2 regions of the Vreelandella sulfidaeris Esulfide1 genome follow, and region 1 is predicted to be linked to the other one. Evidence: riboswitches for the same ligand, from Rfam matches in the RefSeq annotation. Region 1 holds a riboswitch; the other holds the start of a gene.
The links. A riboswitch is a leader RNA that binds a small molecule or an ion and turns the genes downstream of it on or off. The one in region 1 is predicted to bind thiamine pyrophosphate.
Positions count from the first base shown of each region.

Region 2: linked by a shared signal. The riboswitch ahead of ACW44H_RS13625 (sodium:solute symporter) and the one ahead of thiM (hydroxyethylthiazole kinase) in region 1 are both predicted to bind thiamine pyrophosphate.

Region 1 covers NZ_CM133364.1:218,354-223,177, forward strand. Annotated here, with positions in the region: gene trhP (prephenate-dependent tRNA uridine(34) hydroxylase TrhP) at 1-953, shown strand, start outside; gene ACW44H_RS01065 (DODA-type extradiol aromatic ring-opening family dioxygenase) at 946-1,683, opposite strand; gene thiE (thiamine phosphate synthase) at 1,734-2,393, opposite strand; gene thiM (hydroxyethylthiazole kinase) at 2,383-3,192, opposite strand; TPP riboswitch at 3,216-3,314, opposite strand; gene gloA (lactoylglutathione lyase) at 3,442-3,978, shown strand; gene ACW44H_RS01085 (DUF6164 family protein) at 3,988-4,356, shown strand; gene ACW44H_RS01090 (cupin domain-containing protein) at 4,353-4,824, opposite strand, start outside.
Region 2 covers NZ_CM133364.1:2,907,112-2,911,935, forward strand. Annotated here, with positions in the region: gene ACW44H_RS13620 (magnesium transporter CorA family protein) at 1-704, opposite strand, end outside; gene ACW44H_RS13625 (sodium:solute symporter) at 807-2,180, opposite strand; TPP riboswitch at 2,170-2,277, opposite strand; gene ACW44H_RS13630 (peroxidase-related enzyme) at 2,392-2,973, opposite strand; gene ACW44H_RS13635 (hypothetical protein) at 3,150-3,842, shown strand; gene ACW44H_RS13640 (CoA-acylating methylmalonate-semialdehyde dehydrogenase) at 3,953-4,824, opposite strand, start outside.

The DNA.
Region 1 (4,824 bases):
TATCCCGGGAGTTATCGTTGAACGAGATCGGCGAAATACGCGCCGAGTGCCCCGATCTGGAAATTGAAACCTTTGTCCATGGTGCGCTGTGTATCGCCTATTCGGGGCGCTGTCTGCTATCGGGGTATTTCAATCATCGTGACCCCAATCAGGGCACCTGCACCAATGCTTGTCGCTGGAAGTACAACACAGTGGCCGCCAGCCACGATGATAAAGGCGACTTAATACCTGCTCAGGGTAGCGGCCCGGCTTTTGCCGCCGATCAAAACGAGCTCTCGGCGCTGATTGAAGATGTTTCCCGCCCTGGCAAGCTGATGCCCGTGTATGAAGACGAACACGGTACCTACATCATGAATTCCAAGGACCTGCGCGCGGTGCAGCACGTGGCTCGGTTGACGGAAATAGGGGTAGCATCGCTAAAGATCGAGGGGCGCACGAAATCCCATTATTACGTCGCGCGTACCGCGCAAGTTTACCGGCAAGCCATTGATGATGCGGTTGCGGGGCGTCCTTTTAATCGGGGGCTAATGGATGAGCTTGAGAACTTGGCCAATAGGGGATACACCGAAGGCTTCTACCAACGCCATGTCCATGGTGAATTCCAAAATTACGAGCAGGGGCATTCTATTGGTGTGCATCAACAGTTCGTCGGTGAAGTGTTGGGGTACGACTCGGCGCGTGGAACTTTGGAAATAGAGGTTAAAAATCGCTTCGAGGTGGGAGATAGCATGGAGCTGATGCTACCCGGGGGTAATCACCGTTTTGTGCTCACCCATATCGAGAACCAGCGGGGCGAAGCCCTATCCGCGGCACCGGGCTCTGGGCACCGTGTGCAAATCCCCGTGCTCGGTGCCAGCATTACCCCTGAACAGCTTGAGTTTGCGCTGTTAATGCGTGATCTCGCGCCTTCCAACGCAGCACACCCTGAATCGTTAGGGGTAGCGATTAGCTAAACGCATAAACGTCCATCGCAAGCACGCCGTGCTCTACGCTGTGATGCAGTTGTTTGGCGCCGTCTCCTGCCCCCATGGCCACCAGCAACGGCTGGAAGTGTTCTGGTGTCGGATGGTTTTTCTGCGCTTGTGGTGCGTTCTCCCAGTTAAGAAGCGCTTCACGGTCATTGGCGATAAGGCGGTCACTCACCCAAGTGGCAAATTCATCTACCCAGGCGGGCATAGGGCTCTCCTGGGGCATGATTTCATAAAGATTATGAGTCAGGCTGCCCGAGCCGATAATCAAGATACCCTCTTCCCTTAGCGCTGCTATTTGTTCACCCAGCGCTACAAGCTCCGCATTGCTCCAGCGGACGGGAAGTGACAGAGAAACGACCGGTACATCGGCATCAGGAAACATCAAGGAAAGAGGCACCCAAGCGCCGTGATCAAGGCCGCGCTCTACACCTTCGGCGCCCAGTAGTCCGGCTAGTCGTTCAGCCAGGTCTGGGTCCCCAGGGGCGGGGTACTGGCACTCAAACAGCGCCCGTGGGAAGCCACCAAAATCATGGATCGTTTCTGGCTTGGCACTGGCACTGACCTTGAGCGTGAGGCTCTCCCAGTGCGCCGAGACCACGACCACCGCTTTGGGTGAAAGCTGTCTGCCCAGTTCGCGTAGAAAGGCATGAGCCGGGGTTTTATTGAGTGCCAGCATGGGCGAACCATGGGAAATAAAAAGGCTGGGTAACATGGAAGTCTCCACCGCGGTGCCAGTGTTTGATAGGTTATTTATACTCTCATCTAGTGGGAGGGTGAACGGTTACCTGGGTCGGAAAAGTCCTGGTTCGAAAAAGCCTGAAAAGCGCGCGCTGCCTGGTAAGGGCTAGGTTGACCACAAATGGCCGAAATTACCGCTAAGCCCTGCGCGCCAGCCGTTCTGACGCGCTCGGCGTGCTCGGCTTTCAAGCCGCCGATAGCCACACTAGGCAGCGGGCAGGCGTTGGCTAATTGCGCGAGTCCATCAAAGCCAATGGGTTGAGCGTGGTCTTGTTTGCTAACGGTGGCGAAGACCGGGCCAAGCCCCACGTAATTCAGTAGCTCTACCGGGGCGGCTTGTAACTGGGCGAGGGTGTTTATCGATAGGCCGATAATGGCATCCTTGCCCATCGCGATGCGGGCTTCATGCACGGCAGCGTCGCTCTGGCCGACGTGCAGGCCGTCTGCTTGGCTTTCCAGCGCTACCTGCAAACGGTCGTTAATGATCAGTGGCACACCGGTGCCCGCCAATAGCGTTTTTAGCCGCTTGGCTTGAGCAGTCATGTGCTCATCACTGGCATGCTTATCACGTAGTTGGACGATGGTGACACCGCCGCTTACCGCTGCTTCTACCGTTTGCTCTAGGCCATAAGCGTCGCAAAGCGCAGCGTCGGTCACCAAATAAAGCGAGAGATCAAACGCCATGAATTGCCTCCCACTGCGCATGGGTAGTGAGGTCGTTAGGGGTCAGTTGATAAAGCGCATCCAGCAGAGCGACTTGAAAACTGCCTGGGCCCTGCGCTGTTTTACCCGCCCGCTCACCAGCAACGGCAAAGCAGCCGAGCGCTGTGGCGGCGGCTTCCAGCGGGGCTTCACGGTTGGCCGCTACAAATGCAGTGACCAGCGCGCTTAGGCCGCAGCCTAACGTTGTTACCTGGGGCATTAAGGGGTGGCCACCGTGAATACGGTAGTGCTGTGTGCCATTCGTCACCCAGTCGCTTTCGCCGGTCATCGCCACAATACAGTCGTGATGCTTTGCCAGCGCTATCGCTGCGTTGATAGCTTGCTCGGTGGGAGCCGTTGAATCCACACCACGCCCCTGGTCAGCTAAGCCGTGAAGGGCAAGAATTTCAGACGCATTGCCACGAATGACACTTGGTTTAGAGGCAAGCAGCTTCGCGCAGAGCATTTGACGATAGCGGGTAGCGCCAACGGCAACGGGATCTAACACCCAGGGGATAGCGTGCTGGTCAGCGGTTGCCGTGGCGGTCAGCATGGCATCGGCCCAGTGGGAAGAAATCGTGCCGATGTTAATCGATAGCCCCGACGCAATAGCGGTGAACTCAGCCACCTCTTCTGGGGCATGTAGCATGGCGGGTGACGCGCCAGTGGCTAGCAGCAGGTTGGCCGTACTGTTCATGGCGACATAATTGGTCATGCAATGGACTAGCGGTGTCGCTGTGCGTAACGTCGCAAGATAATCGCCAAGCGGAGGTAGGGTCATAGTATCCTCCCGGCGGGGAGGTGGTAAGCGGTACCACGACTCCCTACGCCGGTATTATCCGGTTCAGGTTCAAAGGGTTCTTCTCAGCTCGCTAATAACGGCGAGCGCCCCTGCCGAACGATCACTATCCTTGGCTGTGTTGGCCCTGTAAAGCCCAGGGAGAGGGAAGTGGGTGGAAATATGGCGCCTCAGCCCCCATGTTAAGCGGTATAAGCCGTTAACGATCCACATCAGCGACAGGAGAGCGTGATGAGTTTTCAAGGTGAGCAGCATCCTGGTGTCGTCGATACGCCCCCGCAAACCCAAGGGTTTCGTTTAAACCACACCATGCTGCGGGTAAAAGATCCCGAGCAAGCATTGGCGTTCTACTCAAAAGTATTTGGAATGCAGGTAATGCGGCGGCTGGATTTCGAAGAGATGCAGTTCTCGCTCTATTCTTTATCCAACCTAGAGCCAAGCGATAACGTGCCAGATGATGCACAAGCGCGCACGGCCTGGACCTTTAGCCAGAAAGGGCTGCTAGAGTTGACCCACAACTGGGGAACCGAAAGCCAGGACGATTTCGCCTATCACGATGGCAATGCAGAACCGCAAGGCTTTGGGCATATCTGTTTTAACGTGCCGGATTTAACGGCGGCCCAGGCGTGGTTCGACGAGCACGATGTTACCTTCGTCAAGCGCGCCGACCAGGGCAAGATGAAAGACGTTATCTTTGTTAAAGACCCGGATGGCTACTGGATCGAAGTGATTCAAGCGGACTTGATGGTGGCGAAGAGCGATTCATGAGGCCTATCAATGGCTAAACTACTGTTCCGGCTGCGCCATGTAACTGACGAAGAAGCCATGGAAGTGCGCGACCTGCTCGCCGCCCATGGCTTTGATACCTATGAAACCCAGGCGGGCTTTTTCCGCTTGGGGGTCGATGCTATCTGGCTGCGCAACCCACACCAGCACGACGCTGCCATCGCGGTGTTAGACGCCTACCAAGCTGAGCGCCTGGAACGCGCTCAGCGTGAGCATCAAGCAGCGGTAGAACGGGGCGAGGCAGAAACCTTGTGGCGTCGTCTAGCCGCTCATCCGCTGCAGGTGTTACTGGTGCTGTTGGCCGTAGGACTTATTGCGGCCCTCACACTTCTGCCATTTTTGGGCCTGTCGCGAGCCTAAGCCGCTGGTAGATGGCCGCGTTTGAGGTACATCATGACGCCCTGCTCACCGGCCGTTAATGCCGGTGCTGAGCCGCTCGGGTAGCGGCACCAGGTGCCTGCCGTGTAGCTTTGCTCACTATCGCTAAGCGTGCCTTCCAGAATCAAAAATTCCAGGCCGCCCAGCAACGTGGGGTAGGAAATAGAGGTCCCCTCCGACCAGCGTTCCAGGCTAGTGCGCTCTTGCTTGTAGGTGTGCAGCATCTTGTAGGCAATGCGCGGGCGCCGATCCGGCTGCCAGGGAAGCCGATGAGCAGGCACCGCCAGCTGTAGCGTGTCGTTGGGGTCAAACTGATGTAGTTTGACAAAAATCAGCGCGCCTTCCTCGCCAATCTGGGGTGTATGGCCGGTACCAATGGGGTTTCGTAAGTAGCTGCCCGCCGCGTAGCGCCCATGTTCATCGGCGAATACACCTTCCAGCACCAGAATC
Region 2 (4,824 bases), 1.5 Mb from region 1:
AACGTATAGAGACGCTCGAAACGCTCGGCCACATCGTTAATCGCGTGCAAGGTTTCGCTTTGCTCGCGAGGCAAATGCTCATAATCATAAGCCGTCAGTTCTTGCGTAATACCCTGATGGTAACTAAAGATGCGACGCATTTTAACCAGCCGAGAACGATAGGTAATAATCTTGCGCATTAGCACATCATTACCCGCTTCTAACAATTCATCCTCAAGGTCGCTTAACGCCGTTTCAAACTCGAGCAGGCTATCAATATAAAAGCCCGCTGAAATATACATCACCCGTAGCGCTACATGCTCCGGCGAGTGGGCCAGTAGGGCTTTACCATGCTCGTTAAACAATCGCTCAATAGAGAGTGCTTGGCCAGGATGAAGAGTGACCAGCAACCTTTCACCCACAAAAAAACAGACCTGTTGAGGCAGGTAGTTCAGTTCGGCATCGAATGAGGAGATCCCGCGATAAATAATCAGCGTATGGTTTTCAAACTCTTCAATTTTAGGCGGATGACGCTCTTTATGAGCATCTTGAATCGCCATTGGATGGAACTCAAACGCCTCTAAAATAGTACGCTCACGCTGTTGCGTTTCACCCTGCATATCAATCCAAATATGGCTCCCTGGGGTGGACTCCCACATTGCCATAAGATGCTCATCGCCCTCGTAAGTCTTGCCTTCTGGGGTGGTTAAAATAGATCGAATCATGGTCGTCCTTGAATGTTTCAGGCCTTAAGCACCGCTATCAGCAGGATGGGCTATACGTACCTGGGCTTATCCTGTGTGCTTTGCATCATAAACGCCAAGTATTCACTGTTTTTTAATCATACTCGCAAGCAATACGCTGATTAACGTCGAGGCAATTAACGCGCCTACGAAAGGCCCCAGCGTGGGAATGCTGCCCGGAAAACTCGCTGCAACGACTCCCGAGATAAAACTTCCTTGGCTTAACCACCCTGGAAGAATGGCTCCCAGCAACCCTGCAATGCCTCCTCCAATGGCCGCAATAGGCGTCATCCGTTGCCACAAGCCCAGCAGCACCGGCACTACAATGGCCGCACACAGTAAGTCAGCAATGAGGAACAGCCGCAATACCGATAACCCTTGCAAAGCAATTACCACAACGGGAACCATCAATAAAATCGTCACCCATCGGGCAGCAACGAGTGAAACGCCCTGCTGCTCGCTGCGCGCCAAGATCAAGGAAGCAATACCGTTTTGTAACGTATCAACGCTAGAAGCCACCAACGTAACAGCGAGCACTAAGGCAGGCAGCGTCAACCAGACGGGTGCATCGATAAGCAGTGCAAAAAATGGCATAGGCGGTTCGCCTAGCGGCACATCTCGCATAGCGGCCAACATACCCAGACCGCCAATTACCATCACGACCACCACTGTCATTGCGCCGCCTAACCATGCCCCGCGCCCCAGGCTTTGATTGTCTTGTGCAGCCCAAACGCGTTGCCAATAGCCTTGGTGAAACAAGTTCGCTGCGGTGACTGCAATCACCAGCGTTAACGCCACACTAAGCGCATCAGTGACAGGAATAGAAGGTAAAACAGCCTCATTAGGAAGGGCAGGCAGTCGCCATAAGGCCATACTGCCTACCGCCAAGAGTAGTGCCAGCAATAACCAGGCCTGCCAGCGGTCAGTGGCAAGGCTGGCGCGTAGCCCTCCAACCGCTGTATAAACCAGCGTGGTAAGGGCCACTCCCATAATTACTAACGCGGGCGGCACATCGGAAAGTAATGCGGTGATTGCCCCGATAGCCGTTAGCTCAGCGGCCAAAAAACAGGCCATATAACCCACCGACACCAGCGTAACCCAGCGCCGAACGCCCGGGCCATAGCAAGCTTCAGCAAACTCTGCGATGCTGCGTCCCTCAGGCAGGGCACGGCGGATTTTAGGCCCATAAAGCCCTAAGACAATGAATGGGAGTGCGGAACCTAACGCATATCCTGACAATGCGAGCGGGCCAACAAAAGCACCAATTTCAGGGGGAGCAAAGAGTATCCATGCCCCCATGCCGGAGGCAAGAAAAGATAAACCAAGGGTAGAAGCTGTTTGCGAATTGCGCGCGGTGACATAGTCATCAAGCGGGCCATCCACCCAGCGAGCCCGCAGGCCTAAAAAAGCAAAGCAGCATAGTGCCGCGCCAAGCACGGCTGATGTTAAGTAAAGCATGTCGCGCTTCCTCCGCCGGTACGAACCGGATCAGGTTCCAGGGTCTGCGCAATACGCATTCTCAGCCCTTGCTAACAGGGCTCCCCTGGCGACAGTGAATGTAGGTACTTATTATAGCGGCTATTTTTCAAATGCTATTTTAAGGAATGTGTCGAAGCTATCCTCAATCAAAATCGCACCTTAGTAAAGTTTAAGATGAGTTGGCAGCAACCTAACGTGGCACACGCCCCATTAGATAGAACTCTTCATTGGGTGGCGTGCCCGCCAAAGTGACTAGTCGATTCGATAAGCTGAAAAACGCCGCGATAGCACCTATGTCCCAGCAGTCCTCTTGGCTAAAACCTACTTCCAGCAAGCGGGAGAACCATTCATTCGTCATTTCACCTACATCGATGGCGCAGTGAATAGCAAAATCAAGCATCACTCGATGGCGCTCACTGATTGGCGCAACGTGATGGTTAACAGCCACTTGGTCAGCAAGTAGGGGGTTTTTACTGTATATGCGCACTAAGGCACCGTGAGCTACCACACAATATAAACAATGATTACGCGCGCTGGTGGCAACCACGATCATCTCTTTCTCAGCTTTGCTGAGCGAGTCTGACTCCCGCTCCATTAATGCGTCATGATAGGCAAAGAAAGCGCGAAACTCAGCAGGACGATGGGCCAACATTAGGAATACATTCGGCACAAACCCCGCTTTCTCCTGAACGGCTAAAATGGCAGAACGAATGTCCTCGGGCAAATCATCCAGCGTTTCAGGCATATTAAAGCGACTTATTGTTGCAGACATAACCACCTCTTTATTGTTAAATTTAATTATCTCACTAAAATGGCTTAGCCGATGCATAACAAAAAGCTAGCTTAGCGTCTTTTTTTTAGCAGCTCTGCTCGCCATACTGATTTATCGATCTGTCATAAAACCAAGCTCTACTCTTTAATAAACAGTTCGTTCAAAGGGACACTGTCATGAGCCATAACGAAGCCAAGGAACATACTCCCGGTCGCCTAAACGAACTGTTTGCTGACCCTTACCGGGCGTTTGAAAATGATACAGACGAGCGTCAGTTGCATATTCGTATCATGCTGCATATGTTACTTGCCCGCCCTATGGCACGTGGGCAAATGATGCTAAGGGTTATTCATGGCTGGGAAAATGGTAGTTGCGAGCCAACCGACCTACAGCATATAGACTATGCCCTAAACGGCGTCTCCGACTTCAAGCGCGCAGTACAGGACTTTACCCACGCCTCTAAGCACAATACCCCGCTACCGGCCGATAATGATGCTCTTCTCGGCGCACCGCTCGCCGATGCGATTGCTGATGCAGAAGCGGAAGGCCAATCACTCGCTACCGACATTCGCGAGACCCCAGCACACTGGCCAGCATTTGAGGGGGGACTAGCCCTGTACACGCTGTTCAAAATGTACCACCGACTGGTTTATGGCGAAGATGACACCTACCGTTGCTCGCAATGCATGACACCGCTTGGCTTGCGCGAAATACACGAGTTCCATCTTGAAGAGGGTGAATTTGCGCTACTAGTCCCTCCAGCCAAGCACTTCATGAGCGAGCCTTCCTTGCTGGTTCTGCATGAAAGCCAGCTCGACCCCATTGAGCAATTGCTTGAAGAGAGCCTGCCACTGTTTGATAACTTCTAAACTACTAATTTACAAGTTAGTAACAACAGCCTTGCTTTCGATGGCCTCTAAGGTCAATTGGCCCCGCTTAAAGCGGGGCCAAGGTGTATCACTTCATGTGGTTGGATTTATCACAGCGAAATAGTGCTATTAATACCGCTAGAAACATTTTCCGGTTCAAACCAGCGCGCCGTCACGGTTTTCGTTTGTGTCCAGAAAGCGATCGCTTGTTTACCATTAGGCCCTAAATCGCCCAGTTTAGAACCCCGCGAGCCGGTGAAACTAAAGTACGCGACCGGTACTGGAATCGGCACGTTAATACCAATTTGGCCCACATCGATGTCAGTTTCAAAACGACGAGCAACCCAGCCTGAGTTAGTAAAGATGGAGGTACCGTTACCGTTGGGGTTGGCGTTGATAAAAGCGATCGCTTCATCGAGTGTTTCAACACTGACCACACACAGAACAGGCCCAAAAATCTCTTCGCGATAAATGGTCATATCCGCGGTCACATCCGCAAACAGGGTCGGCCCTACGAAGTTACCGTTAGGATAGCCGTCCACGTGAACGTTGCGGCCATCGACCATCAATTTGGCGCCCTCTTTTTCGCCAGCATCGATTAACCGCAGCACCCGATCACGGGCTGCTGGTGAAACCAACGGGCCCAAGTCTGCATCAAGCTGAGTACCAGGCCCCACTTTCATTTTTTGGGCTGCTTCAACGATGTCGTTCAACCACGCTCGAGCTTCACCCACGAGCACGACCACCGAGTTCGCCATACACCGCTGACCAGCGGCACCGAATGCTGACCCCAACAAATTGTTGATTGCTTGACTTCGGTTAGCATCGGGCATCACCACACAGTGGTTTTTAGCCCCCATCATCGCCTGCATCCGCTTACCTGCTGCTGCCGCACGGTTATAAAGCAGCGAACCCACGTGGGTGGAGCCAATGAACGAAAGCGCTTTGATATCTTGGTGATCAGCAATTTGATTGGCCACAT